Regions from separate parts of the Pseudomonas sp. Eth.TT006 genome, predicted to be linked through region 2. Evidence: riboswitches for the same ligand, from Rfam matches in the RefSeq annotation. Region 2 holds a riboswitch; each other region holds the start of a gene.
What was found. Region 2 has a riboswitch for cobalamin ahead of ACXR0M_RS07240 (ABC transporter substrate-binding protein). Riboswitches for the same ligand answer to the same signal wherever they lie in the genome.
Positions count from the first base shown of each region.

Region 1: linked by a shared signal. The riboswitch ahead of cobO (cob(I)yrinic acid a,c-diamide adenosyltransferase) and the one ahead of ACXR0M_RS07240 (ABC transporter substrate-binding protein) in region 2 are both predicted to bind cobalamin.
Region 3: linked by a shared signal. The riboswitch ahead of cobW (cobalamin biosynthesis protein CobW) and the one ahead of ACXR0M_RS07240 (ABC transporter substrate-binding protein) in region 2 are both predicted to bind cobalamin.

Region 1 covers NZ_JBTJEN010000015.1:17,045-26,883, forward strand. The annotation lists gene cobD (threonine-phosphate decarboxylase CobD) at 1-115, opposite strand, end outside; gene cbiB (adenosylcobinamide-phosphate synthase CbiB) at 108-1,016, opposite strand; gene bluB (5,6-dimethylbenzimidazole synthase) at 1,013-1,663, opposite strand; gene ACXR0M_RS21600 (cobyrinate a,c-diamide synthase) at 1,660-3,060, opposite strand; gene cobO (cob(I)yrinic acid a,c-diamide adenosyltransferase) at 3,057-3,668, opposite strand; cobalamin riboswitch at 3,750-3,982, opposite strand; gene ACXR0M_RS21610 (hypothetical protein) at 4,146-4,730, shown strand; gene ACXR0M_RS21615 (PQQ-dependent sugar dehydrogenase) at 4,797-6,110, shown strand; gene ACXR0M_RS21620 (C40 family peptidase) at 6,270-6,806, opposite strand; gene ACXR0M_RS21625 (C40 family peptidase) at 7,023-7,640, opposite strand; gene hda (DnaA regulatory inactivator Hda) at 7,868-8,572, opposite strand; gene ACXR0M_RS21635 (AI-2E family transporter) at 8,793-9,839, opposite strand, start outside.
Region 2 covers NZ_JBTJEN010000003.1:285,777-295,615, forward strand. The annotation lists gene ACXR0M_RS07205 (ABC transporter substrate-binding protein) at 76-1,101, shown strand; gene ACXR0M_RS07210 (ABC transporter permease) at 1,098-2,045, shown strand; gene ACXR0M_RS07215 (ABC transporter permease) at 2,052-2,861, shown strand; gene ACXR0M_RS07220 (ABC transporter ATP-binding protein) at 2,879-4,033, shown strand; gene map (type I methionyl aminopeptidase) at 4,246-5,037, opposite strand; gene ACXR0M_RS07230 (ParD-like family protein) at 5,034-5,261, opposite strand; gene ACXR0M_RS07235 (Ppx/GppA phosphatase family protein) at 5,539-6,474, shown strand; cobalamin riboswitch at 6,652-6,847, shown strand; gene ACXR0M_RS07240 (ABC transporter substrate-binding protein) at 6,993-8,006, shown strand; gene ACXR0M_RS07245 (FecCD family ABC transporter permease) at 8,003-9,019, shown strand; gene ACXR0M_RS07250 (ABC transporter ATP-binding protein) at 9,016-9,777, shown strand.
Region 3 covers NZ_JBTJEN010000003.1:115,935-125,773, reverse strand. The annotation lists gene metH (methionine synthase) at 1-69, opposite strand, end outside; gene ACXR0M_RS06610 (fatty acid cis/trans isomerase) at 226-2,520, shown strand; gene nfuA (Fe-S biogenesis protein NfuA) at 2,817-3,401, shown strand; gene cobM (precorrin-4 C(11)-methyltransferase) at 3,608-4,354, opposite strand; gene ACXR0M_RS06595 (cobalamin biosynthesis protein) at 4,436-4,849, opposite strand; gene ACXR0M_RS06590 (CbtA family protein) at 4,846-5,544, opposite strand; gene ACXR0M_RS06585 (CbtB domain-containing protein) at 5,556-5,753, opposite strand; cobalamin riboswitch at 5,875-6,096, opposite strand; cobalamin riboswitch at 7,075-7,284, shown strand; gene cobW (cobalamin biosynthesis protein CobW) at 7,383-8,453, shown strand; gene cobN (cobaltochelatase subunit CobN) at 8,457-9,839, shown strand, end outside.

The DNA.
Region 1 (9,839 bases), on a different contig from region 2:
TCTCCGGCACTGCAAACGGCCACGGCGCGAGGCCGCTGGACAGGTCGAGCCAGTCGGCCTCGGCGATGCCGTAATCGCGTGCGGCCTTGCGCAGCCGGCCACCGTGTTCAAGCATAGAATTCAGCCCCCACGCAGAGAATCAGCAGCCATAACCATACCCCGCGCTGGACCAATTGCCAGCCGCGATCAATCGAATCGGCATCCGCCGGCGCGCCCTCGCCCAATTGCGGGCGCTCGTGCAGTTCGCCGTGATAGATCGCCGGACCGCCCAGTTCAACGTTCAACGCACCGGCGCCGGCCGCCATCACCGGACCGGCGTTGGGGCTGTCCCATTTCGGCGCCTGACTGCGCCAGCATTTCCACGCCAGCCGGGTGTTGCCCAGCAGCGCGTAGGTCAGCGCCACCAGCCGTGCCGGAATGTAATTGAGTACGTCGTCGATTTTTGCCGCGCACCAGCCGAACCGTTCGAAGCGTTCATTGCGATAACCCCACATCGCATCAAGCGTGTTGCTCAAACGATAGAGCACCACCCCCGGCGCACCGGCGACGACAAACCAGAACAGTGCGGCGAACACCGCATCACTGCCGTTCTCCAGCACCGATTCGGTAGCGGCGCGCGCGACCGCAGTGCTGTCCAGTTCGCTGGTCTGGCGACTGACCAGATAACCGACGCGTTTACGCGCCTCTTCCAGATCATCACTGCGCAGGGCTTTGGCCACCGGTTCGACGTGTTCGCCAAGACTGCGCATGCCGAGCGCGCAATACAACGCAAGAATCTCGACGATCCAGCCGACGTAAGGCGCCCAGGAAAACGCGGTGGCGAGCAGCGTCAGCGGCAGCACCGCGATCACCCACGCGGTGACCCCGTGACTGCGCCAGCCGCGCCCACCCGCATTGAAACGTTGCTCGATGCGCCCGGCAAAATTGCCGAAGGCCACCAGCGGATGCCAGCGTTTCGGTTCACCCAGCAGCGCATCCAGCGCGACCGCGGCGACACTCAACAACGCCACACTCATTGCCTCACTCCCCAATAATTTTCATACAGCAACTCATGGAGCGGACGCGCCTGCGCCCACCCTTCGAGGACCAGCATCGGCGCCGGATAGAATTCCTTGACCGGGCCCAGGCACAACACCGCCAACGGCTTGGCCCCGGCCGGCAATTGCAGCAGATCGGCAAGAGCTTGCGGTTCGAACAGCGAGACCCAGCCCATGCCCAGCCCTTCGGCGCGTGATGCCAGCCACAGGTTCTGGATCGCGCAGGATAACGACGCCATGTCCATTTCCGGCAATGTGCGGCGACCGAAGATGTGCTTTTCCCGATCGTCCATCAGCGCCGCGACCAGCACTTCGGCGCAGTCGTTGATGCCTTCGACCTTGAGCTTCATGAACTCGTCACTGCGCTCGCCAAGGGCTTCGGCGGTGCGGATGCGTTCGGCTTCGACGAGGTTCTGGATCTGCCCGCGCAACTTGCGATCGCTGATACGGATGAAGCGCCACGGTTGCATCAGGCCGACGCTGGGTGCCTGGTGCGCGGCTTCGAGCAGACGGCGCAGCAGTTCAGGCTCGAGCGTGCCGCCGGTGAAGTGGCGCATGTCGCGGCGTTCGGCGATGGCTTTATAGACCGCTGCGCGCTCGGCTTCAGAATAGGCGTTGTCGGTCATGGCCCCATCGCTGGCAAGCCAGCTCCCACAGGGGAATGCATTTCTTCAGGCAAATCACCGCCCACTGTGGGAGCTGGCTTGCCAGCGATGGCGGCCTTGAGGTCTGGCGCAAACAACGCAGCAATCGCCCCCGGATTCGACGGAAAATAAAAGTGCACGTACGAAGCGGTCATCCGCCCCTCGCGATACACCGCCTCCGCGCCGCGTCCGCCATTCGGGCTCAGGCCCCGGGCAATCGGCGTCAGTTCGGTGCTGGTCAGCGAGTGGTGATAGGTGTGGCCGCGCAGTGAGCCTTCCGGCAGATCCACCACCTGCAGCGCAAGCGCCGCCAGACGTTTTTGCATCACCGCCTCGCCGCGCAGTAGCCCGACCAGTTCGGCGCGGGTGCCTTCGACATCGGTCAACGCGTCGAGCAGATAGAGCATGCCGCCACACTCGGCGAGCAGCGGTTTGCCGGCGGCGTGGTGCGCGCGAATCGCCGCGAGCATCGCGGTGTTTTGCGCCAGCGCGACATGGTGCAATTCCGGGTAGCCGCCGGGCAGATACAGACTGTCAGCCTCGGGCAATCGGGTATCGCGGATTGGCGAGAAGAAGCTCAACTCGGCGCCCATCGCTCGCAGCAGGTCGAGACTGGCGCCGTAGGTAAAGGCAAAGGCTTCATCGCGGGCTACGGCAATGCGCACGCCTTCGAGCAGCGGTTCGGCGTCGATCACCGTGGGCGCGGCAAACTCCACGGCCGGCGGCAGCGCGACCTCGCAACTGCTGGCCAACGCTTCGGCAGCGGCGTCGAGGCGCAGGTCCAGATCATTCAGTTCGCTGGCCTGCACCAGACCGAGGTGGCGGCTCGGCAGTTCGATCCCGGTCTCGCGGGACAGCGCGCCGTACCAGCGCAAGCCTTCAGTGAGGCTGCCCTCGAGCAATTGCGCGTGGCGCAATGTGCCGACGCGGTTGGCCAGCACGCCAGCGAACGGCAGGTCCGGCTGATAGCGCGCCAGTCCCAGCGCCAGGGCGCCAAAGGTCTGGGCCATGGCGGTGCCGTCGATCACCCCGAGCACCGGCACGCCAAAATGCCGCGCCAGATCGGCGCTCGACGGGGTGCCATCGAACAGGCCCATCACACCTTCGATCAGGATGAGATCGGCTTCGCCGGCGGCTTCCCATAAAAGGCGCCGACTTTCCTGCTCGCCGACCATCCACATGTCCAGTTGATACACCGGCGCACCGCTGGCGCGCTCGAGAATCATCGGATCGAGAAAGTCCGGGCCGCATTTGAACACGCGCACCTTGCGCCCCTGATTGCGATGCAGGCGCGCGAGGGCGGCGGTAACGGTGGTCTTGCCCTGACCGGAGGCCGGCGCGGCGATCAACACCGCCGGGCAGTGACGTGGTTGATTCAAAGTTCGACGCCTTTCTGCGCTTTGATCCCGGCCTGGAAGGCGTGCTTGAGCATGCCCATTTCGGTCACGGTGTCGCCCATCTCGATCATTTCCGGCTTGGCTCCGCGACCGGTGACGATCACGTGCTGCATCGGCGGACGCGCCTGCAGATCACTGAGTACCTGATCCAGATCGAGGTAGCCGTGCTTGAGCGCAATGTTCAGCTCATCCAGCACCACCAGGCCAATCGACGGATCGCGCAACAGTTCACGGGACACGGCCCACGCCGCTTCGGCGGCGGCGATGTCGCGCTGGCGGTCCTGGGTCTCCCAGGTGAAGCCCTCGCCCATCACGTGGAAGCGCACTTGCTCGGGGAAGCGGCGGAAGAACAGCTCTTCGCCGGTGCTGTTGCGGCCCTTGATGAATTGCACCACGCCGCACTGCATGCCGTGGCCCATGGCGCGGGCGAGCATGCCGAACGCCGAGCTGCTTTTGCCCTTGCCGTTGCCGGTCAGCACCAGCACCAGACCGCACTCGTCGGGCGAATTGGCGATGCGTTCGTCGATCACGGCTTTTTTGCGCTGCATGCGCGCCAGATGGCGTGCGTCGCGCTCGGGGGAATCGGTCATGGGGGAGCTCTCCGTTGAGGCTGAATAACGGCGGGCAGGCACAAGAATAGACGGCAAAAAGCCTGGCATCGCCCACCGTGATGCCGCTGGATGGATCAGGCCGGTCTCCGGGCTCATGAGCGGCGCATCGCCTGGCTGCGCGCCTTCCCGCTTCTGTCGAGGCAGTGGCTCAAGGCGCAGCTTTTACTCATTTACCGTTGCGGGGGCAGCGCCGGGATCGTGTGATCGCTCTTCGTCTGAAGACAACCCTCACCGGCTTCCCTGTTTCACTCTGTCGACACCCGTCACAGAGCACCTGAAACAAGCCGCGAAGGTTAGAGGGTTGGGGGTGGAGCGTCAATTAAAGAGGGGGCCGTCGAGCGAATAACTGCCGCCGATCAATTATCTGACGCCAATCTTGTGCCATGCTGAGACAAGTGATATCAAAGAGCCATGCTTTTGACTGAAAAAGCACTCACAACAATAAGGATGATGACGATGCAAGGCATGATCATCAGCAACCCGCGCCTGGAATTCATGCGCCCGATGCTTGAACGCTGGTTTGACTGTATCGATCGCTACAACGCGGTGCGCGGCGACAACGAGCCCCCTTACTGGCATGACGAGAAAGCCAATCTCGGATTGCTCTCCGCTGCCGCCTGGATGGCTGAGCTGGTCACGCTGAGCGACACGGCCACGCGCAAGCAGAACGAGGACGGCGAACGCAATGCCCGCGCCGATCTGTTTATCGCCGGAGCCGAAGACCGCGCCTACCTGCAGGCGACCCAGCGCTGGCCGCGAGTCAACAACCTGAATCTGACCCAGGCACTGCAGGACATCACCAGCGAGGCGAAACGCATCAGTTTCGCCAGCGACATCAGGCTCGGCTGCCTGTTCGTCGCCCCGCAAAGGGCCCAGCACAGCGCCAGCCCGGAAGAGTTGCAGGACATGGTCGACGACCTGCAGAAGGAACACACCTGCGCCGTCGCCTGGTATTTCCCCTACGCCTACCGCAAATTGCGCAGCGAAGCGGGCAACTATCACCCCGGGATCGCCGTGCTGTTCAAAGAGGCCCGCGGCTGAGCGGTTGAACCATCGGGTGCGCAGGCTCCTCTATGATTAGGAATGCATTCATAGGGAAGATCAGTAATGCGCAAAACCCGACTCGCTCTCGTCATCGCCCTCGCCGGAGGGCTCACCGCCTGCGGTGAATCCTCCAGCCTGCAAGTCTCCGACGGTACCGGCCCGGCCCCGAAACTGCCCGAGCCGAACAAGACCCTGATCCCGACCGTTAACATCGCCCCGGCGGTTGGCTGGCCGGCCGGCGGCAAACCGACCGCAGCAGCCGGCACGCAAGTGGCCGCGTTTGCCGAAGACCTCGATCACCCGCGCTGGCTCTACGTGTTGCCCAACGGTGACGTGCTGGTGGCAGAAACCAACGCACCGCCCAAGCCCGACGACAGCAGCGGCGTGCGTGGCTGGGTAATGAAGAAAGTCATGGGCAAGGCCGGCGCCGGCGTACCGAGCCCGAATCGCATTACCCTGCTGCGCGATGCCGATCACGATGGCGTGGCCGAGACGCGCACGGTGTTCCTGCAGAACCTCAACTCGCCATTCGGCATGACCTTGGTCGGCAACGATCTGTATGTCGCCGATACCGATCGACTGCTGCGCTTTCATTACGAACCGGGTGCGACCGAGATCAAGACCCAGCCGATCAAAGTCACCGACTTGCCGGGTGGCACACTGAATCACCATTGGACCAAGAACGTCATCGCCAGCAAGGACGGCAGCAAGCTGTACGTCACCGTCGGTTCAAACAGCAACGTCGGCGAAAACGGTCTGGACAAAGAAGAAGGTCGCGCGGCGATCTGGGAAGTGGACCGGGCGACCGGCAATCACCGGATCTTCGCCTCGGGCATCCGCAACCCCAACGGTCTGGCGTGGGAGCCGACCACGGGCGCGCTGTGGACGGCGGTCAATGAGCGTGACGAGATCGGCAGCGACCTGGTGCCGGACTACATCACGTCGGTCAAGGACGGCGGCTTCTATGGCTGGCCCTTCAGCTATTACGGCCAGCACGTCGATGTGCGGGTGAAACCGCAAAACCTCGACCTGGTGGCCAAGGCCATCGCACCGGATTATGCCGTCGGCCCGCATACTGCCTCGCTGGGCCTGACCTTCGCCGAGGGCAACAGCTTGCCGGCGCAATTCAAGGAAGGCGCGTTCATTGGCCAGCACGGCTCATGGAACCGCAAACCGCACAGTGGCTACAAAGTGATTTTCGTGCCGTTCGCCGCAGGCAAGCCGAACGGCACTCCGGTGGATGTGCTGACCGGCTTCCTCGACAAGGATGAAAACGCCATGGGCCGCCCGGTGGGCGTGGTGATCGATCAGCAAGGCGGTTTGCTGGTGGCGGATGATGTGGGGAACAAGGTGTGGCGGGTGTCGTCCGCCAAGTAATTCCGCGTCCAACACATAACAAATGTGGGAGCGACGGTGCGACGATTCGACTTGCTCGCGAAAGCGTCAGCTCATTCAACACCGTAGTTGAATGGCATACCGCATTCGCGAGCAAGTCGAATCGTCGCACCGTCGCTCCCACACTTAAATCTTCAGCGATTACGGGTTACGCGCCAGATGCTCCGGTTGCAACACCCGCTTGGCACTCAGATACGCCTTCTGCCAGTAAGCCTTCGACAGGCTGTCCAGCTTCACCGTGCCGCCGGTGGCCGGCGCATGCACGAAACGCCCTTCGCCGACGTAGATCCCGGCATGACTGACCTGCGAGCCGCCATTGGTGGCGAAGAAGATCAGGTCGCCAGTCTGCAGCCCTTCCTTGCCCACATTGGGCGCCTGCATCACGATCATCTCGCGCGTCGAGCGTGGCAGGCTGATACCCGCCGCATCACGGTAAACGAAACCGATCAGGCCGCTGCAATCGAATCCGGAGTCTGGCGTGTTGCCACCCCAGCGATAAGGCGTGCCCACCAGACCGAGCGCGCGAAACAGCACGTCTTCAGCCGCTGGCGAGAATGCCTGGGAAGGTCCGAACACGACCGGCGCGCGCACCACGGGCGCAGGCGGCGGTGTCCGGCTGGCGCAGGCGCTGAGCAGCGCTGCGCAGAAGATCAAAACAAGGCGGGCCGACATCGTCATAAGCAGAACACCTGATCTGGCTGCGGCTTTCTCTGCCAAATGGACAGAAACAAAACCGCCTGCGGAGCACGCAGGCGGTTTGCCATCAATATAGATACAGGATTCTAGCGGCTATACGACAAACTTCAAGTAAGACTTTAACTTCACCTTGTAAAGTCTAGGTCTACTCCGTTGCCGAGCCGTATTTGTCGCCACGGACGTGGCGACAACGGGGAATTACTTGCGAGCGGTGACCACGGTCGGGGCCAGCGCGAGAGCGCGTTTGGCTTCGATAAAGGTCTTGCTCCAGTAGCTGTCACCCAGGCTGTCGATGCGAACACCGCCACTGCGACGACTGCTGGAGTGAATGAACTGGTTGTCACCCAAGTAGATCCCGGCGTGACTGACACGGCCGCGACGACCATTGGTAGCGAAGAACAACAGATCGCCCGGCTCAAGATTGCTGCGCGCCACCAGCGGGGCATCCACGTTGATCATTTCGCGGGTCGAGCGCGGCAGGTTCATGCCGGCCTCTTCGCGGAACAGGTAACCGATGAAACCACTGCAGTCGAAACCGGCTTCAGAGGTACCACCGAAACGGTAACGGGTACCGATCAGCGACATGCCGCGTTCGAGAATGCTGTCGGCCAGCACCGGAAGCTCATAAGGCTTCTTGCCGTTGAAATCGGCGAGTTCTTTTTCGGTGGCCAGCTCTTCCTGGTAAATAACGGAAGACTGGGCAGTGGCGGAATTTTTGACCTGTTGAGGCTGCTCTTGAACTGGAGAATGAGCAGCGCAACCGAACAACAGGGTGACGAGTGCGAGAGGCACGAGGGGTGCGAAGCGATTTAGCATGGGCACGACCGTGGCTGATAGTTGTAAAGAAGCCGAGACTATGCCCGCTATCGGCCTCATTTGCAAATTCAATCGAACCTTTTGTGACTTCCCGGTTTCTTGTTTACATCTAAGCGCTTAAGCCCATTTGTATCGAAACGCGGTCTGCACCCAGTGCAGAAAAGCGGGTTTTCTGGCGCCTGAAATATGCCGAATGCGCCTGAAAGCCACGTACCTCAAGGGCTGCGCTACCAGCCGAGGGTCTCTTTCAGAAACGGAATTGTCAGCTTGCGCTGGGCCTGCAAGGAGGCCTGATCCAGCTGTTCGAGCAGGTCGAACAATGCGCTCATGCTGCGGGTGCCACGGGTCAGAATAAAGTGCCCGACCTCATCGGTCAGGTGCAGACCACGACGCGATGCGCGCAATTGCAGCGCACGCAATTTGTCTTCATCGGAAAGCGGACGCATCTGGAAGATCAGCGCCAGGGTCAGGCGCGATTTAAGGTCGGCCAGTTTGACCGGCAGCTCGCGTGGCGAGGTAGAAGCAGCAATCAGCAAACGCCGACCGCTGTCACGCAGACGGTTGAACAGATGAAACATCGCCTCTTCCCAGTCCGGCTTGCCGGCAATCACCTGCAAGTCGTCGAGACAGACCAGTTCGTACTGTTCAAGGTTATCGAGAATCTCGATGCCGCGATCCATCAACTCGGCGAGCGGCAGGTACACCGCCGGCTCCCCCATCTGCTCGAACCGCAGGCATGCTGCCTGCAACAGATGCGTACGCCCTACCCCATGCTTGCCCCACAGATAAATCAGGCTTTCGGTCCAGCCGGCGTCGGCTTCGCATAGGCGCTCGACATAGCCGAGTGCAGCGGCATTGGCGCCTGGGTAGTAGTTGATGAAGGTGGCGTCATCACGCAGACGCACACCTAGGGGCAGCTGAATCGGTTTCATGCTGACTGAACAGTTCCCAAGGAACCGTTAGTGGCCTCTGTGTAAAGTTTGCGAAGTTTATACCCGTGAAGCTGAGCGCACAATGCGACAGACCCCAAGCAAAATCAAAGGTTTGCGTTAACACACTGGTTTTATGACAGTTTCTCTGACGCGGCATCGAGCAGAAGCGCCGCAAAACACGGGCCAACCCGGCGTACGACCGGACTGGCCCGACCAGACGCTACAGCTCGGGCTCATCCGCCCCGCTGTAGATCTCGGAGTCTTTATACAAATCGTGTACGTGACGCACCAACACCATGATCACCGCCGCCACCGGCAACGCCAGCAGCACGCCGGTGAAACCGAACAGCTCGCCACCGGCCAGAATCGCAAAGATCACCGCCACCGGGTGCAGGCCGATCCGGTCGCCGACCAGCAATGGCGTCAGCACCATGCCTTCCAGAGCCTGACCGACCATGAACACCGCGACGATGCCGATCATCGGGTACAGGTCGCCACCAAACTGGAACAACCCGGCAATCAACGCCGCGCCAATGCCGATCACGAACCCCATGTACGGCACGATCGCCGCCAGCCCCGCGATCAGACCGATCAACAGCCCCAGCTCCAGACCGACAATCATCAGGCCCGCCGCGTAGATCACGCCCAGCGCCAGCATCACCAGCAATTGTCCGCGCACGAACGCACCGAGCACCTCATGGCATTCACCGGCCAGCGAGACAATGGTCTGTTCCCGATCACGCGGCAGCAGGCTGCGGATCTTCGCCATCATCACGTCCCAGTCGCGCAGCAGGTAAAAGCTCACAACGGGAATCAGCACCAGATTCGCCAGCCAGCCGATCAGCGCCAGACTGGAAGCCGTGGCCTGACTCAGCACCACACCGACGATATCCGTGGTCTGGCCCATGTGCTCGCTGATTGCAGCCTTGACCTTGTCGAACTTCCAGAAGCCATCCGACAGCCCCAGTTTCGATTGCGCCCACGGCAGCGCCGTGTGTTGCAGCCAGTCGAGCATTTGCGGCGCCAGTTCATACAAGCGCAGCAACTGCTTGGCGAGCATCGGCACCAGCACCAGCATCAATGTCGTGACGATCAACGTGAACAGCGCAAACACGGTGATCACGCCCCAGGTACGCGACAGACCCAGGCGCTCCAGGCGATCCACCAGCGGATCGAACAGATACGCCAGCAGCAACGCCACCAGAAACGGCGTGAGGATCGGATGCAGCAACCAGACAAACGCGCAAAGCAGGACTACCCCACCGAG
Region 2 (9,839 bases):
GCCGTCCAGCTACTGCTCCCGACAGGCGGGCAACAACGCAAGCCCGCTCAAAAACACAACAATGAGGGCGTAAAAATGGTGTTGAACAAAGCTGCAACCGCGATTCTTTTTGCGGGACTGCTGAGCGTGACCGGTCAGGCCGCGATGGCCGCCGAGAGTGTGAACTTTGTCAGCTGGGGCGGTAGCACCCAGGATGCGCAGAAACAGGCCTGGGCCGATCCGTTCAGCAAGGCCAGCGGCATCACCGTGGTGCAGGATGGCCCGACCGACTACGGCAAACTCAAGGCCATGGTCGAAGGCGGCAACGTGCAGTGGGACGTGGTCGATGTCGAAGCCGACTTCGCCCTGCGCGCCGCCGCCGAAGGCCTGCTCGAACCCCTCGACTTCAAGACCATCCAGCGCGACAGGATCGACCCGCGTTTCGTCAGCGATTACGGCGTCGGCTCGTTCTTCTTCTCCTTCGTCCTCGGCTACAACGAGGGCAAACTCGGCGCCAACAAGCCGCAGGACTGGAGCGCGCTGTTCGACACCAAGACCTACCCCGGCAAACGCGCCCTCTATAAATGGCCAAGCCCCGGCGTGCTCGAACTGACGCTGCTGGCCGACGGCGTAGCGGCTGACAAGCTCTACCCGCTCGACCTCGACCGCGCCTTCAAGAAACTCGACACCATCAAGAAAGACATCGTCTGGTGGGGCGGCGGCGCGCAGTCGCAGCAACTGCTGGCCTCCGGTGAAGCAAGCATGGGCCAGTTCTGGAACGGTCGCATTCACGCCTTGCAGGAAGACGGCGCGCCGGTCGGCGTGAGCTGGAAGCAGAACCTGGTCATGGCCGACATTCTGGTGATTCCAAAAGGCTCGAAAAACAAGGACGCGGCGATGAAGTTCCTCGCGGCTGCCAGCGGCGCCAAAGGCCAGGCCGACTTCTCCAACCTGACTGCCTACGCCCCGGTCAACCTCGACAGTGTTCAGCGTCTGGATTCGACGCTGGCCCCGAACCTGCCGACTGCCTACGCTAAGGATCAGATCACCCTTGATTTCGCGTACTGGGCCAAGAACGGTCAAGCCATCGCGACACGGTGGAACGAATGGCTGGTCAAATGAAAATGGCGGCCACCGCGTCCCGTCCCTCCACTGCCACCGGGAGCGCCGCGCGCGCTGCCGGTCCGGCCCCAGGAACCCAGGCGGTTGCGATGCAGCAAACCCCGTCTTTAAGACAACGCTGGCGCGGCGCCGGCAACCTGCTGCCGGCGCTGCTGTTCCTCGGGCTGTTCTTTCTGGCGCCGTTGATTGGCCTGTTGTTGCGTGGGGTGCTCGAACCGACGCCGGGCCTTGGCAACTATGAACAACTGTTCGCCAACTCGGCCTACGCCCGGGTGCTGCTCAACACCTTTTCGGTGGCCGGGCTAGTGACGATTTTCAGCCTGTTGCTGGGCTTTCCGCTGGCCTGGGCGATCACGCTGGTGCCGCGCGGCTGGGGGCGCTGGATCCTCAATATCGTGCTGCTGTCGATGTGGACCAGCCTGCTCGCCCGCACCTATTCGTGGCTGGTGTTGCTGCAAGCCTCGGGGGTAATCAACAAGGCCTTGATGGCGCTGGGCATCATCGATCAGCCGCTGGAAATGGTGCACAACCTGACCGGCGTGGTGATCGGCATGAGCTACATCATGATCCCGTTCATTGTCCTGCCGCTGCAGGCGACCATGCAGGCCATCGACCCGATGATTTTGCAGGCCGGCTCGATCTGCGGCGCCAGTCCGTGGACCAACTTCTTCCGGGTGTTCCTGCCACTGTGCCGGCCGGGGTTGGCGTCCGGCGGGTTGATGGTGTTCGTGATGTCGCTCGGGTACTACGTCACCCCGGCGCTGCTCGGTGGAGCGCAGAACATGATGCTGCCGGAGTTCATCATTCAGCAGGTGCAATCGTTCCTCAACTGGGGCCTGGCCAGTGCCGGCGCCGCGTTGCTGATCGCGATCACGCTGGTGCTGTTCTACTTCTACCTGAAGCTTCAGCCGGAATCCCCGGTTGGCGCCAGCAACGCGAGGTAAGCCGAAATGCTCCTGACTCCCAATGCCATGAGCCGGCGCATGCGTTTCGGCCTCTACGCCACCACCGGATTGATCGGTCTGTTCCTGCTGTTGCCGATCGTGTTCATCGTGCTGTTGTCGTTCGGTTCGTCGCAGTGGCTGGTGTTCCCGCCGCCGGGCTGGACGCTGAAATGGTACGGCCAGTTCTTCTCCAACGCTGACTGGATGAACGCCGCAGCGGCTAGCCTCAAGGTCGCGGTGCTGACCACGATCTGCGCCGTGGCCCTCGGGTTGCCGACCGCGTTTGCCCTGGTGCGCGGGCGTTTTCCCGGGCGGGAAATGCTCTACGGCCTGTTCACCCTGCCGATGATCGTGCCGCTGGTGATCATCGCCGTGGCGGTGTACGCGCTGTTTCTCAAGCTCGGTTACACCGGGACCATGTTCGCCTTCGTGGTCAGCCATGTGATCGTCGCGCTGCCGTTCACCATCATCTCGATCATCAACTCGCTGAAGCTGTTCGACCAGTCGATTGAAGATGCCGCGGTGATCTGCGGCGCCTCGCGCCTGCAAGCGGTGTTCAAGGTGACCTTTCCGGCGATCCGTCCGGGGATGGTCGCCGGCGCCCTCTTCGCCTTCCTGGTTTCGTGGGACGAAGTGGTGCTCAGCGTGATGATGGCCAGCCCGACCCTGCAAACCCTTCCCGTGAAAATGTGGACCACTTTGCGCCAGGACCTGACCCCGGTGATCGCCGTCGCTTCGACGCTGCTGATCGGCCTGTCGGTATTGGTCATGGTGATCGCCGCCGCCCTGCGCCGGCGCAACGAAATCAGCGCCTGAGCGCCCAGGAGTACGACATGAGTGCCGTGATTAAAGACGCATCCCAGCAGAACGACAAACCCCTGGTCAGCCTGCGCAACCTGAACAAGCACTACGGCGACTTTGCCGCCGTCGACAACATCTCGCTGGAGATCAAGGACGGCGAGTTCCTGACCTTCCTCGGCTCCAGCGGCTCGGGCAAAAGCACCACGCTGTCGATGCTCGCCGGCTTCGAAACGCCGAGCAGCGGCGAGATCCTGGTCAATGGCCAGTCACTGGTCAACGTGCCGCCGCACAAACGCGACATCGGCATGGTGTTCCAGCGCTACTCGCTGTTCCCGCATCTGTCGGTGCGCGACAACATCGCCTTCCCGCTGGCGATCCGCAAACTCGCCACCGCCGAACGCGACAAGCGCGTCGACGCGATGTTGAAACTGGTGCAGCTCGAACAGTTCGCCCATCGCCGCCCTTCGCAACTCTCGGGCGGCCAGCAGCAACGGGTCGCCATCGCCCGGGCGCTGGTCTACGAGCCACGCATCCTGCTGATGGACGAACCGCTCGGTGCGCTGGATAAAAAGCTGCGAGAGGATTTGCAGGATGAACTTCGTCAGTTGCATCGGCGCCTGGGCATCACCATCGTCTACGTGACCCACGATCAGGAAGAAGCCATGCGCCTGTCGCAGCGCATCGCGATTTTCAGTCACGGCAAGATTGTCGGTCTGGGCAGCGGTTATGACCTGTATCAGAACCCGCCGAATGCGTTTGTCGCCTCGTTCCTCGGCAACTCGAACTTCCTCAAGCTCAAGGCGCAAGGCAACGCGGCGGCGAATTTCGAGGGGCAGTCGCTGTCGATTCGGCTGACCGCCGGACTGCATACCGATCAGGATGTGCTGCTGATGGTGCGCCCGGAAAAAGCTCTGGCGCTGAGCGTGCAGCAGGCCAGCGAAGAGCCGTTGGCGGCGGGCTGGAATGAGGTGTCAGCGCAGGTGGTGGAAGTGCTGTTTCTTGGTGAGAGCCAGACTTGCAGCGTGGTCACTTCGGGCGGGACGTCGATGACGGTCAAGGCCTTGTCGGCCGCGGGCATGCCGCTCAAGGCCGGGGATCCGGTGCGCGTGCGCTGGGCCACGGCGGATGCCTGCGTGTATACCGAGTGGACCGAAGGCGACCTCAACAAAGCCGCCGGGGCCCACTGAGCCCCCTGTAGGAGCTGCCGCAGGCTGCGATCTTTTGATCTTGTTTTTTAACCATCAAAGTCAAAAGATCGCAGCCTTCGACAGCTCCTACAGGAATGCATTCCAAATGTGGGAGCGGGCTTGCTCGCGAATGCGGTGTGTCATGCAATGGAGATGTTGACTGACACGGCCTCTTCGCGAGCAAGCCCGCTCCCACAGGGGTTTAGTGGTGTTCAGGTAATTGGGGCATAGCCTTCGATTTGATCCGGCCACGCCGTGAGGATTTCGAACCCGGTCTCCGTCACCGCCACCATGTGCTCCCACTGCGCCGACAGCGAGCCGTCCTTGGTCAGCACCGTCCAGCCATCCGGCATGTTCTTCACATGGCGCTTGCCGGCATTGAGCATCGGTTCGACGGTGAAGATCATCCCAGCCTTGAGCTTCATGCCCTGATTGGGAAAGCCGTAGTGCAGAATCTGCGGTTCATCGTGATAGACCTTGCCGATGCCGTGCCCGCAATACTCGCGCACCACACTGAAGCCTTCCCGCTCCGCCAGACTCTGGATCGCATGGCCGATGTCGCCCAGTGTCGCGCCCGGTTTGACCACGCGAATGCCCGCGCACATGGCGTCGTACGTGGTCTTGATCAGGTGTTGCGCTTCAGGCGTCGCCTCACCGACCACGTACATGCGGCTGGTGTCGCCGAACCAGCCGTCCTTGATCACCGCGATGTCGAGGTTGAGGATGTCGCCGTCCTTCAGTGGCGTGCCCGATGGAATGCCGTGACACACCACGTCGTTGACCGAAGCGCAGACGGTTTTCGGGAAGCCGTGATAGCCGACGTTGGCCGGAATCGCCTTCTGCACATTGACGATGTAGTCGTTGCACAGCCGATCCAGCTCATCGGTGGTCACCCCGGCCTGCACATGCGGCACCAGCATCGCCAGCACTTCGGCGGCGAGTTGGCCGGCGGCGCGTGACTGGGCGATCTCGGCGGGGGTGTTGATCTTGATCGGGTTTCTCATGCGCTGACGGCTTCCTGAGTCAGTTGATGCAGATCCAGCCCGCCGTTCTGTTCGGCGCGGATCAGCAAGCGGCAAATGGCGCTGTGGTCGAGGTTGGGGTGCAGCTCGGCGAGCATGCCGATGCGCATCCAGTGCTCGGCCTGCGCGTTGATCGAGCGGCTGAGGGCAGTGCTGGAGATGCGCAGGTTCTCGTGCATGTCCTCGGAAATCTTGACGATACCCATAAACGAATCCGATACGTTGTGTATATGGAACGTATATTACCCAACACCCCGTCGAGATTGCAAACCCGATCCCTGTAGGAGCTGCCGAAGGCTGCGATCTTTTGATCTTGCTTTTCACAAGATCAAAGTCAAAAGATCGCAGCCTGCGGCAGCTCCTACAGGAATTTCACAGGCTTACCTTCATCGAAGCGCCCCACCCGCGTCATCAGGATGTCATCAACCGCACGGCACACTCCTCGCCACCGCGAGTCATCGCCGCACGTTTGCAAGGACTCTCATGAAAGACGACGACGCACTGTTTGCCGCCATCGACCTGGGTTCGAATGCCTTTCGCCTGATGATCGGGCAGTCGGTGCGCAGCCGGAAGGGCCTGCAGATCCAGGAAGTGAAAACCCTGCGCGAACCGGTGCGCCTCGCCGAGGGCTTTGACGGCGGTACGCTGGATGCCCTGGCGCTGACTCGTGGCTGGCAGGCGCTGGCGCGGTTCGGCAAGAAGCTGCGCGGCTTCGAACCGGGCCGTGTACGCGCTGTGGCCACCAGCGCCGTGCGCGAGGCGGACAATGCGCCGCTGTTTCTCGCCAGCGCGGAAAAGCATCTGGGGTTTCGCATCGATGTTATTTCCGGCCACGAAGAGGCGCAACTGGTCTACGCCGGCGTCGCCCACACCCTGCCCGACGCGCACGACCTGCGGCTGGTGGTCGACATCGGTGGTGGCTCGACCGAGCTGATCCTCGGCCAGGGCGCGCAACCGTTGCTGACCGAAAGCATCGCCATCGGCAGCGGTACGTTGAGCGCGCGGTTTTTCCGTGGCGGCGAGATTTCCGCCGCCGCCCTGCAGGAAGCCGAGCGCTTCGCCCTCCTGCAGTTGGAAAAAGTCGCCCGGCGTTATCGCGCGCAGGGCTGGCAGCAGACCATCGGCTCCTCCGGCACCGCGCGCATGCTCGCCAAAGTACTCAAGGCCAACCGTCTCAACGACTTTGCCGAGGACGGCATCACCTATGCCGGCCTGCTTCGCCTGTCGCTGTTGCTGCTGCAGGTACAGAACGTGCGCCAGCTGAAACTCGCCGGCCTGCAGCCGCATCGCGAAAGCATCCTGCCCGGCGGTCTGGCGATCATGCTTGCCGCGTTCAAGGCGTTCGGCATCGCGCAAATGCTCCCGTCCGAACCGGGTCTGCGTCTGGGCGTGCTGCACGGTTTGATGAGCCAGCACTGATCCCCCGCAACTTCTCCAGACAAGGATCTCTTGTGGTGAGGGGATTTATCCCCGATGGGTCGCGTAGCGGCCCCAAAAAACGGGCCTGCTGCGCAGTCCATCGGGGATAAATCCCCTCGCTACAGGGTTCTCTTCCATGGATCCTGTGCATTGCAACTCCCTTTACTCAGCACTATCCGCTACCATGCCGGCGCCGGTTCCCGAACGGGAATAATAGGGAATCCGAGGTGCGCGCCGCGCATTGATCGGAACTGCCCCCGCAACTGTAGGTGCCGAGCCTGCTCCACGACTGCCACTGGGTGAAGACCCGGGAAGGCCGGAGCCCGGGCGATGACGCATCAGTCAGGAGACCTGCCGGCCGAGTAATTCACTAACCGGCGGGGTGTCCGGGAAGGACATCGTGCCGCGCGCATTGTTGTGGGATGGCCGGCCTTGCGCAGCTGTCCCGGCGGCGTTCCATGATGTGTTTCCAGTCCGTACGCGCCCGCTCCCCGTACGGTTCCATTGGAGACTGCCGCATGTCGCTGCCCCGCGTTGCCACTTTGATCACCGGTCTGGCCTTCAGCGCCCTCGCCCACGCAACGCCTGGGCACTATCCGCTGACCATCGAAAACTGCGGCAGCACGCTGACGTTTCAGCACGCCCCGAGCCGCACCGTCAGCATCGGCCAGGCCGCCACCGAAATGCTCTACGCCATGGACCTGAGCGACAAAGTGGTCGGCACCTCGTTGTGGTTCAACAACGTCCTGGCGCAATACAAAGCACAAAACGAGAGCATTGAGCGCCTCGCCGACAACGAGCCGAGCTTCGAAGCGGTGATCGGTAAACGCCCGGAACTGGTCGCCGTGGAACTGGAGTGGATGGTCGGCCCGCAAGGCGCGGTCGGCACCCGCGAGCAGTTTCATGAGCTGCAAATCCCCACTTATCTGCTGCCGTCCGACTGCGAAGCCAAAGACAATCTGGTCGGCGCCGACGGCACGCGGCTCGCTCCGTTTCGCATCGAGACGATCTACAAAAGCGTCAGTCAGCTGGCCGAAATCTTCGATGTGCGCGACCGTGGCGAGCAGCTCAACGCCCAACTCAAGGCCAGCCTCGCCCGCTCGATTGCCACCGCGCAAACCGTGAAGCACAAAGACCTTAGCGCGCTGGTGTGGTTTTCCAGTGCGCAACTCAACGTCGAGCCGTTTGTCGCGGGCCACAAAGGCGTGCCTGACTTCATGCTCAGCACGCTTGGCGTGCGCAACATCGTCGAGTCCGATGAGGAGTGGCCGACCGTCGGCTGGGAAACCATCGCCAAGGCCAACCCGACCTTTCTGGTGATCGCACGCATGGATCGCCGACGCTTCCCCGCTGACGACTACGAGAAAAAACTCGCCTTCCTGCGCAGCGACCCGGTGACGCGCAACATGGACGCGGTGAAAAACAACCGCATCATCATCCTCGACGCCATGGCCCTGCAGGCCAGCCTGCGCATGTTCGATGGCCTGGAACAACTGGCCGCCGCCATCAACGGCTACGACCTGCCGCAATGAGCAAAAGCCTGATCCGTCTGTCGCTGGCCCTGCTGATTCTGCTGATCGCGGTCATTGCGGGTGTGGCCATCGGCGAAACGCCCATTGCGCCGGACGTGGTCATGCAGGTGCTGGCCAACAAACTGTGGGCCGCCGGCCATGCGCTCGATCCCATCGACGAAGGCATCGTCTGGAACTACCGGCTGACCCGCGCCCTGGTCGCCGCTGCTTGCGGTGCCGGGCTGGCGACTTGCGGGGTGATTCTGCAATCGCTGCTGCGCAATCCGCTGGCCGATCCGTACCTGCTGGGGATTTCCGCCGGCGCCTCGACCGGTGCGGTGATGGTTGCCTTGCTGGGCGTCGGCGCCGGGGTGATTTCGCTGTCGGTCGGCGCCTTCGCCGGTGCAGTGACCGCGTTCGTGCTGGTGATTGTCCTGGCCCGTGTCAGCGGCAGCGCCAATGGCACCGGGCAGATCATTCTGGCGGGGATTGCCGGCTCGCAGTTGTTCAACGCGCTCACGGCGTTTCTGATCACCCGTTCGGCGAGTTCCGAGCAGGCGCGCGGGATCATGTTCTGGCTGCTGGGCAATCTCGGCGGCGTGCGCTGGCCGTCGGTGTGGCTGGCGGTGCCGGTCGCGCTGGCGGGGCTGGCGGTGTGCCTGTGGCATCGGCGGGCGCTGGATGCGTTCACTTTTGGCGCGGACTCGGCGGCGTCCCTCGGCATTCCGGTGCGGCGGGTGCAGTTCGTGCTGATCGGCTGCGCAGCGCTGGTGACCGCAGTGATGGTGTCGATTGTCGGTTCGATCGGCTTTGTCGGTCTGGTGATTCCGCATGCGGCGCGGCTGTTGCTGGGCACCGGGCATGCGCGTCTGTTGCCCGCCAGTGCCTTGGGCGGCGCGTTGTTTCTGATCGCTGCCGACGTGCTGTCGCGCACGCTGATCAAAGGCCAGGTGATTCCGGTCGGGGTAATCACCGCGCTGGTCGGTGCGCCGGTGTTTGCCCTGATTCTGGTTGGTCGCCGAGGTGTTCGATGAACGTCTTGAGTTGCACCGATCTGCGCTTCAAGGTGCGCGGCGCCGAGCTGCTCAACGGCGTCAGCCTGAGCGTTCGGCAAGGCGAAACCCTGGGCATCGTCGGCCCCAACGGCGCGGGCAAATCGACCCTGCTCAAACTGCTCGCAGGGTTGCGCACGCCGAGTGCCGGCGAAGTGCTGCTGGAGGGGCAGCGACTGGGGAAGATGACCCGCCGGGCGATTGCGCAAAAACTTGCGTTGGTGGAACAGCAGGCCGACACCGACGACGGCATTCGCGTGTATGACGCGGTGGCCCTCGGGCGCACGCCGTGGCTGTCGGCGTTACAGCCGTGGTCGTCGGCCGACCGTGCAATCGTTGAGCAGGCGCTGCTGGATGTCGATGCGGTGCACCTGCGTGATCGCATCTGGCGCGGCTTGTCCGGAGGCGAACGGCAACGGGTGCACATCGCCCGGGCGCTGGCGCAACGGCCACAGATCCTGTTGCTGGACGAGCCGGCGAATCATCTGGATATTCAGCATCAACTGGCGATTTTGCAGGTGGTGCGGGCGCTGCCGGTGACTACGCTGATTGCCTTGCACGACCTGAATCAGGCGCTGAAATGTGATCGTCTGGCGATTCTCGAAGGTGGGCTGCTGGTTGATCTGGGGCCGCCGCTGGAAGTGCTCACACCGCAGCGTCTGCAAGACACCTTTGGGGTAAAAGCGCGCTACCTGACCGACCCGGTCGATGGCGAGCAGATATTGCGGTTTCACACCTGAGCCAAAAACTTGCCCCCGGCCTCACCGACCTCCTGTAGGAGCTGCCGAAGGCTGCGATCTTT
Region 3 (9,839 bases), 170 kb from region 2:
GTCAAGAATCAGGATGCGCTCTTTGAGGGCTTGCTTGAGAGCTTGGAGGCGGACGCTGCGATCGGACATTTGGACTACTCGAAAAGACCATTACGAAGGGCCGGGATCATAACAAACCTGTGCGCTTTTGGAGCATGCAGGGCTTTTCCATGAATATCATTCATGTTGGTACGGACGTCATACTGTAGACTCGCGGGCGTTTTTTTAATCATCGGGATCACGGGCATGTCGCACCGCGTCATCAGCATTATCTTGCTGTGTTTAAGCTTTGGCGCGGGAGCTCAAGAAGCCTCGAACTCGTCGGCTATTTCTTATAGCCGCGACATCCAGCCGATCTTTACCGAGAAGTGCGTGGCCTGCCACGCCTGCTATGACTCGGCGTGCCAGCTCAATCTGGGCAGCGCCGAAGGTACCGCGCGCGGCGCCAGCAAGATGCCGGTCTACGATGGCGAGCGCACCCAGGCTGCGCCGACTACGCGACTGTTCTACGACGCTTTCGGCAAACGCGCCTGGCAGCAGAAGGGCTTTTATTCGGTGCTCGACGCCCAGGGCAGTCAGGCGGCGCTGATGGCGCGCATGCTGGAGCTGGGGCACAAAACCCCGCTGGCCCCGAATGCCAAACTGCCGGCAGACATCGTTCTCGGTCTGCAGCGGGACAACATGTGTGCAATGCCCGCCGAGTTTGAAGGCTACGCCGGCGCCCACCCGAAAGAAGGCATGCCGCTGGCGGTGACCGGGCTCACCGATCAGCAGTATCAGACCCTGCAACGCTGGCTGGCGTCCGGGGCGCCGATCGATGAGCAAGGGCTGGCGCCGAGCGCGAGAGAATCTGTGCAGATCCTTCAGTGGGAAAACCTGCTCAACGCCCCCGGCGCACGGCAGAGTCTGGTCGGGCGCTGGTTGTTCGAGCACTGGTACCTTGCGCATCTGTATTTCAAGGACGGTGAGCCGGGGCATTTCTTCCAGTGGGTGCGGTCGCGCACGCCGAGCGGCCAGCCGATCGACCTGATCGCTACCCGGCGCCCGAATGACGACCCGGGCACGCAGATGTATTACCGCCTGTGGCCGGTGCAAGGGGTGATCGTGCACAAGACCCACATCACCTACCCGCTGAGCGCGGCGAAGATGTCGCGGGTCAAGAGCCTGTTCTACAGCGGCAACTGGCAGGTCAATGCGCTGCCGGGATACGGGCCGCAGAGCCGGGCCAACCCGTTCGCCACGTTCGAGGCGATTCCGGCGCAGGCGCGGTACCAGTTCATGCTGGATAACGCCGAATACTTCGTGCGCACCTTCATTCGCGGGCCGGTGTGCCGCGGACAGATCGCCACCGACGTGATCCGCGACAACTTCTGGGCGCTGTTCCAGGCCCCGGAACACGATCTGTACATCACCGATCCGAACTACCGCGGCCAAGCCACGCCATTGCTGGCGATGCCGGGGCAGAACGATGACGTTGGCAGCGTGCTGAGCCTGTGGATCAACTACCGCGACAAGCGTAACGAGTACGAGGCGCTGCGCCGCGACAGCTATGCCGATCAGCCGCCACCAAGCTGGTCGACCCTCTGGGCCGGTAACGACAACGCGCTGCTGAGCATTTTCCGCCACTTTGACAGCGCCTCGGTGACCAAGGGCCTGATCGGCGACGTGCCGCAAACCATGTGGCTGTTCGACTACCCGCTGCTGGAGCGCACCTATTATCAGTTGGCGGTGAATTTCGATGTGTTCGGCAACGTCTCCCATCAGGCGCAGACCCGCCTGTATTTCGACCTGATCCGCAACGGCGCCGAGCAGAACTTCCTGCGCCTGATGCCGGCCGACTCTCGCGAGGATTACCTCGACGACTGGTACCAGGACGGCGGCCAGTTCAAGATGTGGCTCGATTACGAGGCCATCGATGACGACAAGCCCACCGGGCTGAAACTCGATCCGAAACACCCGAAATACGACTTCGCCATGCAACTGCTGGCGCGCTATGGCGACCTTAATGCGCGGCCGGACCCGATCAACCGTTGTGACGGTGCCTATTGCTCGCGGCCCAACATCGACCCGGCGCTGCAAAACGCCGAACAGGCGCTGAGCCGCCTGACCTCGCGCCCGGCAGCCGGGCTGAAGGTCATCGACCAATTGCCCGAGGCCAGCATGCTGCGCATCGAGACCCGCAGCGGCAAACGCGAGGTCTACAGCCTGCTGCGCAATCGCGCGCACAGCAACGTGGCGTTCCTGTTGGGCGAATCCCGGCGCTATCAGCCGGGGCTCGACACCCTGACCCTCTACCCGGGCGTGCTCAGCAGTTACCCGAACTTCATCTTCAACATTCCGGCCGGGCAAGTGCCGGAGTTTGTCGATGCCATGGAGAGCGCCAAGGACGCCGAACGTTTCGAGAGAATCGTCGAACGCTGGGGGATCCGCCGCAGTCATCCGCAATTCTGGTTCTATTTCCACGACTTGAGCCAGTACATCCACGAAACCGATCCGGTGGAAGAGGCCGTGCTGGACATGAACCGCTACGAGAATCTTTGATCGTTTGCTATGGGGGTGCTGTCCCAACTCCAGGCAACACCGCAAACCCCTGTAGGAGCTGTCGAGTGCAACGAGGCTGCGATCTTTTGATCTTCCAACGACAGGATCAAAAGATCGCAGCGTGCCGCAGCTCCTACAGGTATCGGCTCGTAATGGGTGGAAAGCGCAGTCGTTGTTGCTGGCTCAGGGCGCGAATCGACGACGTGCCTGAGGAAAATCTTTCCCGACAAAAATACTAGGACTTTGTCCGGCGCAACGATTGGCGTAAACTGCGCCCAAGCCTGCGAGGAGTTTCCATGACCGCTATTACCATTACCGACGCCGCCCACGATTACCTGGCCGATCTGCTCTCCAAGCAGAACACCCCGGGCATCGGCATCCGTGTCTTCATCACCCAGCCTGGCACCCAGTACGCCGAAACCTGCATTGCCTACTGCAAGCCAGGCGAAGAAAAGCCAGAAGATACCGCGCTGGGGCTGAAAAGCTTCACTGCCTACATCGACTCGTTCAGCGAAGCGTTCCTTGACGATGCCGTCGTCGATTACGCCACCGACCGCATGGGCGGCCAGCTGACCATCAAGGCGCCTAACGCCAAAGTGCCGATGGTCAACGCCGACAGCCCGGTCAACGAGCGCATCAATTACTACCTGCAAACCGAGATCAACCCGGGGCTGGCCAGCCACGGCGGTCAGGTCAGCCTGATCGATGTGGTCGAGGACGGCATCGCCGTGCTGCAGTTCGGCGGTGGTTGCCAAGGCTGCGGCCAGGCCGACGTAACCTTGAAGGAAGGCATCGAACGCACCTTGCTCGAGCGCATTCCCGAGCTCAAGGGCGTCCGCGACGTGACCGACCACACGCAGAAAGAAAACGCCTACTACTGAGTAAGGTGTTCGCTGCGAATATGAAAAACGGCGTCCGTGAGCGCCGTTTTTTTATGCCCTGAATTAATCAGAGCGACAACTGTGTGGCGAGGGGATTTATCCCCGATGGGTTGCGAAGCAGCCCCAAAAAAGCAACTGCTGCGCAGTTCATCGGGGATAAATCCCCTCGCCACAGGTTTTGCACTTTGCCACAAAAATCCTCCGACTCAGGGCCGGTAAAGATGCGCATGCCCCGCGCGATACAGCGACGACTCGCTGAACACCTCACTGCCCAGCACCCGACCCACGAGAATCAACGCCGTACGCCGAAACCCTTTGGCCTCAACCTTCGCGGCAATGTCCTCCAGTGTCCCCAGCACCCAATCCTGATCCGGCCACGTCGCCCGGTGAATCACCGCGATCGGGCAATCTGCGCCGTAATGCGGCAGCAGTTCGGCGATGATTTTCTGCAGATGGTTGACCCCCAGATGAATCGCCATGGTCGCGCCATGCTGCGCCAGGCTGCCGAGCTCTTCGCCGACGGGCATCGCGGTCTTGTCGGCGTAACGGGTCAGAATCACGCTTTGCGATACATCCGGCAGGGTCAGTTCGGCGCCGAGCAAGGCTGCGCAGGCAGCGGTGGCGGTGACGCCGGGGATGATTTCGAAAGGGATATCCAGTTCGCGCAGATAACGAATCTGCTCGCCAATCGCGCCATACAGGCTCGGGTCACCCGAATGCACCCGTGCCACATCCTGGCCTTTGCCGTGGGCAGTTTTGATCAAATCGATGATCTGCTCCAGGTGCAATTCGGCGCTGTTGACCACGGTTTCGGCCTGATGCCCCTCAAGCACGGCGGCCGGCACCAGCGAGCCGGCGTAGATGATCACCGGGCAGCGGCGAATCAGCCGCTGGCCTTTGACGGTAATCAATTCCGGATCGCCGGGGCCGGCACCGATGAAATAGACAGTCATGAATAAATCCTGTGGAAAACGGGGCAGGGCAGTGCTTCAGATGAAGATTGCTCATGATCAAACAGGGTGATTATCGGGGTTTTACGCGGCACCGGCCAACGCCAGCGTGGCCTGAGCGTATTTTTGCCGGGGAATCAGCAGTTTTGCCGGGGCTTGAATCAGTTGTTCGGCGAGCGCCAGTGCCGCGCTTTCCGCCACGCCATAGCAACCGGTGCGCTCGAAGGCAATCTGTGACTGATGACTCAGGCGTGGCTGATAGCTGGCCAGTTGTTCACTGCTGAAATACTGCAGCGGCAACGCCAGTTGCGCGGCGAGCTCCTGCAAGCCCGGCTCGTCGCGCTTCAAATCGATGCTGGCCAAGGCTCTGATCGCTCGCAGCTCGATGCGATGCGCCTGCAACGCCTGATCGAGCAGCGCGCGCAGGGTACTGACCGGGCAGCCGCGCTGGCAGCCGAGGCCGACCACGAAGGTCGGCGCTGCGCGGTCAGCGGTCATGCGTGGTATTGACCATCGTTCTTGCGGCGGAACAACCAGGCACTGATCAGGCCCAAAGCCAGCCAGAACGCCACGTTGGTCAGCTGCGAAGCGATTTTGAACTGCGCTTCCAGGGCTTGCGGTGCGAGCATCGAATGCACTTCCGGTTGCGGAGCGCCAATCACGTGCGGCACGGCCAGAATCGCCACGCCCAGCAGCTTCATCAGCCATTGACGGCTGAACACGATCAATGCCAGGCCGACGGCGGTAGAGGCGGCGGTGCCGATCCACCACGTCTGCCGCGACGCCAGATCCGCCGCTGCAGTGCCCGGCAGCTCAGGCGGCAGGCCGAGGGTCGGGGCGAGGACGAAAGTCGCGTATCCGGCCAGACCCCAGAGCAGGCCCTGCGAGGTTTTCGTTGGGGCGCGCAGGGTGTAAAGACCGGCGAGCATCAACGCGAAACCGACCGCCACCACCAGATTGCCGCCAGTGGTCGAAACCACCCGCTGCCAGCCGTTTTCCGGCTCCCAGGCCTCGGCGTCGTGGCTGTGCGCAGCCACGCCAGCGGCGTGTTCATGAACCGCCACCGGTTCGGATTTCTCGTAGGTTTCGGCCTGCAGAATCAGTGGAGAGACCCAAAAGCTCTGCAGCAAGGTCAGCAGCAGGGCGGCCAGCAGGCCGGTGAAACCTGCAGTTTGCGCGATACGCTTGATCATGTCGGCAGGTCTCAGTGGCACGGGAACGCGGCGCTGTGGCGGGTATCGTGGGCGGCGTTGTGCACCGCTTCGATGTGCGAGAAACCGGCGAAGTAGACGAGGCCTGCACCAAGGATCGAGGCGAAGATCGCCGCTGTCAGGCGCTGGGTCAAGGTGCTGGTGCTGGAAATTTTGGCGGTGGTGCTGCCGGTGCTGCTGATGATCGACATAGCGCTTCCCTCTGGAATGTCAGCGGGTAAACGGAGCGCATGAAGACCCCTGCGAGTCAGGCACGCAGGGGGTCGAACAGCGCCCGCCCACCGCGGGTTGTCGTGGTCAGCGGCGCAAGGTGCGCGCTGTGTGTTGCGGGCCGGTCTCCGGGCTCGCGAGGGGTTGGCGTGGGGCCGACCTGCAAGCATCACCTTCCCATGCCATACCGGCACAGTGGATCTGACGCTTCGCTCGCTTACCGTTGCGGGGGCAGCACCGGACTGACATGGCTTTGAGTAAAGCACATGATTCACCGGTTTCCCGTTTCACCCTGTGAAGGGCACCCGTAACAAGTTGTGTAGGAGAGCATGGGCTGGGGATTTGAGTCAATTGGATGGGTTGTATTGTCTTGTATTGGGGGCATATCCGTTGCTGCGGTAACGGCCACTTAGGGTTTCGCCCTTACGGCGACTCACTTTTTTTACAAACGCCTAAAAAAAGTAAGCAAAAAAACGCTTGCTCCTACGTCCGGCCCGCTCGCTGGGGCTCGGGGTCCCTTCGCTCCGGGATTGATCTGGGCGCAGCGCCTACGGTTTGCTTCGCTGCACCTCCTCTCGCTGTGTTTGGCTGCGCCAAACGGTCGCTGCGCTCCCACCCCCGGATCAATCCCTCCACTCAGCCTCCCGACGTCGCCCGTGGATCAAGATCAAAAGCCGCAGCCGAGCTAACGCTCATCCTGTTGAGTGGGGCGGCTTCGCCGCATGGGTTGCACGCGATCTGAACTGTAGGAGTGAGCCTGCTCGCGATGGCGGCCTGCCAGCCGACCGAATTCTTTGAACGCATCCCATGTAGGAGCTGCCGAAGGCTGCGATCTTTTGATCTGCTTTGGCTTTGGCTTTGGCTTTGGCTCTTGATCTGGCTTTTGACTTCCCGCCCCATCGGCAGGCCGAGCGTAGGTGTCCATCAGGGGGTAGGCGCGCAGCGCCGTGCGGCGCAGCCGCATACATCGAGAGGAGGTGCAGCGAAGCAAACCGTAGGCGATGCCCCCTGATGGACACCGTAGCGAGGGAACACTGAGCCTCAGCGAAGTGCCGTACGCCGGGGCAAGCCTTTTGGGTTACCTTTTCGGCGTCTGGAAAAGGTGACTCGCTGTAAGAGCGAAACCGCCAGCGGCAGCACCCGAAGAAATGGATATGCCCCCAATCCAGACAAACCCAAAACCACTGATCCTTTTTGGCGTTTCAAAAAAGGGACTCAGCGCCAGCCGCGACACCCGCAGCAACGGATCTGCCCCCAACTCAAACAACCCCAAAAGCCCATTGACCCACCCCAACACGATGCGTAGCCTTGCACTTTCGAGGTTCTTCGGCGATGCCGAAGCTAAGAAGGGAACGCGGTCAAAGCCGCGGCTGCCCCCGCAACTGTGAACGGTGATGTTCGCTGCCACGCCACTGCCAGCTCAATCCAGAGCCAGCGGGAAGGCGCAGCGAATGCCGGGCCCAAGGTCCGAACACCGTCAGCCAGGAGACCTGCCTCGTGACCGATTTCTCACTACAACCGGGCGGGGTGATCCGGTGGCGAATTCTTCCGCGCGCACGCTCGCAGCGGATCTCGTCCCGTATGCCCGCCGCTTTGCCAAAGGCATACCGATGAAAACACTGGCCAAACTCCCCGTCACCATCGTCACCGGTTTCCTCGGCTCGGGCAAAACCACCTTGCTGCGGCACATGCTCGACAACGCTCAGGGCCGCCGTATCGCGGTGATCGTCAACGAGTTCGGCGAGCTGGGTATCGACGGTGAAATTCTCAAGCAATGCACCATCGGCTGCACCGAAGAAGAAGCCACCGGCCGCGTCTACGAACTGGCCAACGGCTGCCTGTGCTGCACGGTTCAGGAAGAGTTCTTCCCGGTGATGCGCGAACTGGTCGCCCGTCGCGGCGATCTCGATCACATCCTCATCGAAACCTCGGGCCTGGCCCTGCCAAAACCGCTGGTGCAAGCGTTCCAGTGGCCGGAAATCCGCAGTGCCTGCACCGTTGATGCGGTGATCACCGTGGTCGACAGCCCGGCGGTGGCCGCTGGCACCTTCGCCGCCTTCCCGGATCAGGTCGATGCCCAGCGCAAACTCGACCCGAACCTCGATCACGAATCGCCGCTGCACGAACTGTTCGCTGACCAACTGGCCAGCGCCGACCTGGTGATCCTCAACAAGGCTGACCAGACCAGCCCGGAAGATCTGGCGCGCGTACGTGCTGAAGTCGCCGAAGAACTGCCGCCGGCGGTAAAAATCATCGAAGCCAGCAACGGCCGTCTGCCGCTCGACGTGCTGATCGGCCTCGGTGCCGGTTCCGAAGAACACATCGACAGCCGCCACAGCCATCACGATCACCACCACGACGGTGATGACGATCACGATGACCACGATCACGACGCCTTCGATTCGATCTCCATTGAACTGCCGCAAGCCGATGAGAGCCTGTTGCTCGACGCGCTGACGCAGCTGGTGGTACAGCACGGCATCCTGCGTGTGAAGGGTTTCGCGGCGATCCCGAACAAACCGATGCGCCTGCTGATTCAAGGCGTGGGCACGCGTTTCGACAAGCACTTCGACCGTCAGTGGGGCGCCGAGGAGGCGCGCGTCACCCGTCTGGTGCTGATCGGTCAGGAACTCGACGCCGCGCAACTCGAAGCGCAACTGCGCGCCGCGCTCAGCGTTTAAACCATGCACCTGCTCAGGACCCAGCCCGGCGGTTTTGTGTCGGATGACAACATCGCCGACCTTGGCCAAACCCCCGCCGAGCTGGTGATCCTGTGCAGCGGCGACTCCAGTCTGGCGCTGCTCGCCGAAGCGGCGCAGCAGTTGCCCGAGGATTACCCGAGCCTGCGCCTGGCCAACCCGATGCAGGTGCAGAATCACGCTTCGGTCGATCTGTATGTCGACGAGGTGCTGCGCCACGCCAAGGTGATTCTGATCTCGCTGCACGGCGGCATCGCTTATTGGCGTTATGGCGTCGAGCGGTTGATGGAGCTGGCCGCGCGCGGTGTGCAGGTGATTCTGGTGCCGGGCGATGATCGTCCCGATCCGGAACTCAGCGACCGCAGCACGGTGCCCGCCGCAGATCGTGATCGTCTCTGGCAGTTTCTGCGTCAGGGCGGCATGGGCAACGCGCTGGACTTTTTCCATTGCCTGGCCAATCGCTGGCTGGCGCGCGACTACGCTTGGGGCGAGCCGCAAGCGCTGCCGCGCACGGCGATTTACCACCCACAGAAAAACACCGCCGCACTGAGCGACTGGCAGGCCGATTGGCTGCCTGGTCAGCCGGTTGCGGCGGTGTTGTTTTATCGCTCGCATTTGCAGGCGGCGAACACCGCGTTCATCGATGTGTTCTGCCAGCGCTTGCAGGCCGCGCGGCTCAATCCCTTACCGATCGCGGTCGCCAGCCTCAAAGAGCCCGGTTGCCTGAGCGTGGTCGAGGATTGGCTGGACGCGGTCGAGGCGGCGCTGATTCTCAACACCACCGGGTTCGCCCAGTCCAGCCCGGAGGCGCCGCATCTGCGGCCGTTCCGCCGTGATATTCCGGTGATTCAGGCGATCTGCGCCCAGGACAACGAACCGGGCTGGCGCGCCAGCGAACAGGGCCTCGGGCCTCGGGATCTGGCGATGCACATTGCCTTGCCGGAGCTCGACGGACGCATCATCAGCCGGCCGATCAGCTTCAAGGATCTGGCCTGGCGCAGCGAGCGCAGTCAGTCCGATGTGGTCTGCTACCGGGCGCAGCCCGAACGCATGGATTTCGTCGCCGAACTGGCGCGGCGCTGGAGCGATCTGGCGCGCCTGCCCAACGCGGAAAAACGCATCGCGCTGATTCTCGCCAACTACCCGACGCGCGACGGCCGTATCGGCAATGGCGTTGGCCTCGACACCCCGGCAGCGGCGCTGAACATCTTGCGTGCGCTGCAGGCCGAAGGCTTTCCGGTGACGGCTGAGTTGCCGGACAGCGGCACTGCGCTGATCCAGCAACTGCTCGGCGGCGTCAGCAACGATCTCGACAGCATCGATTTGCGTCCGTGTCAGCAAAGCCTGGCGATGGACGCCTATCTGGCG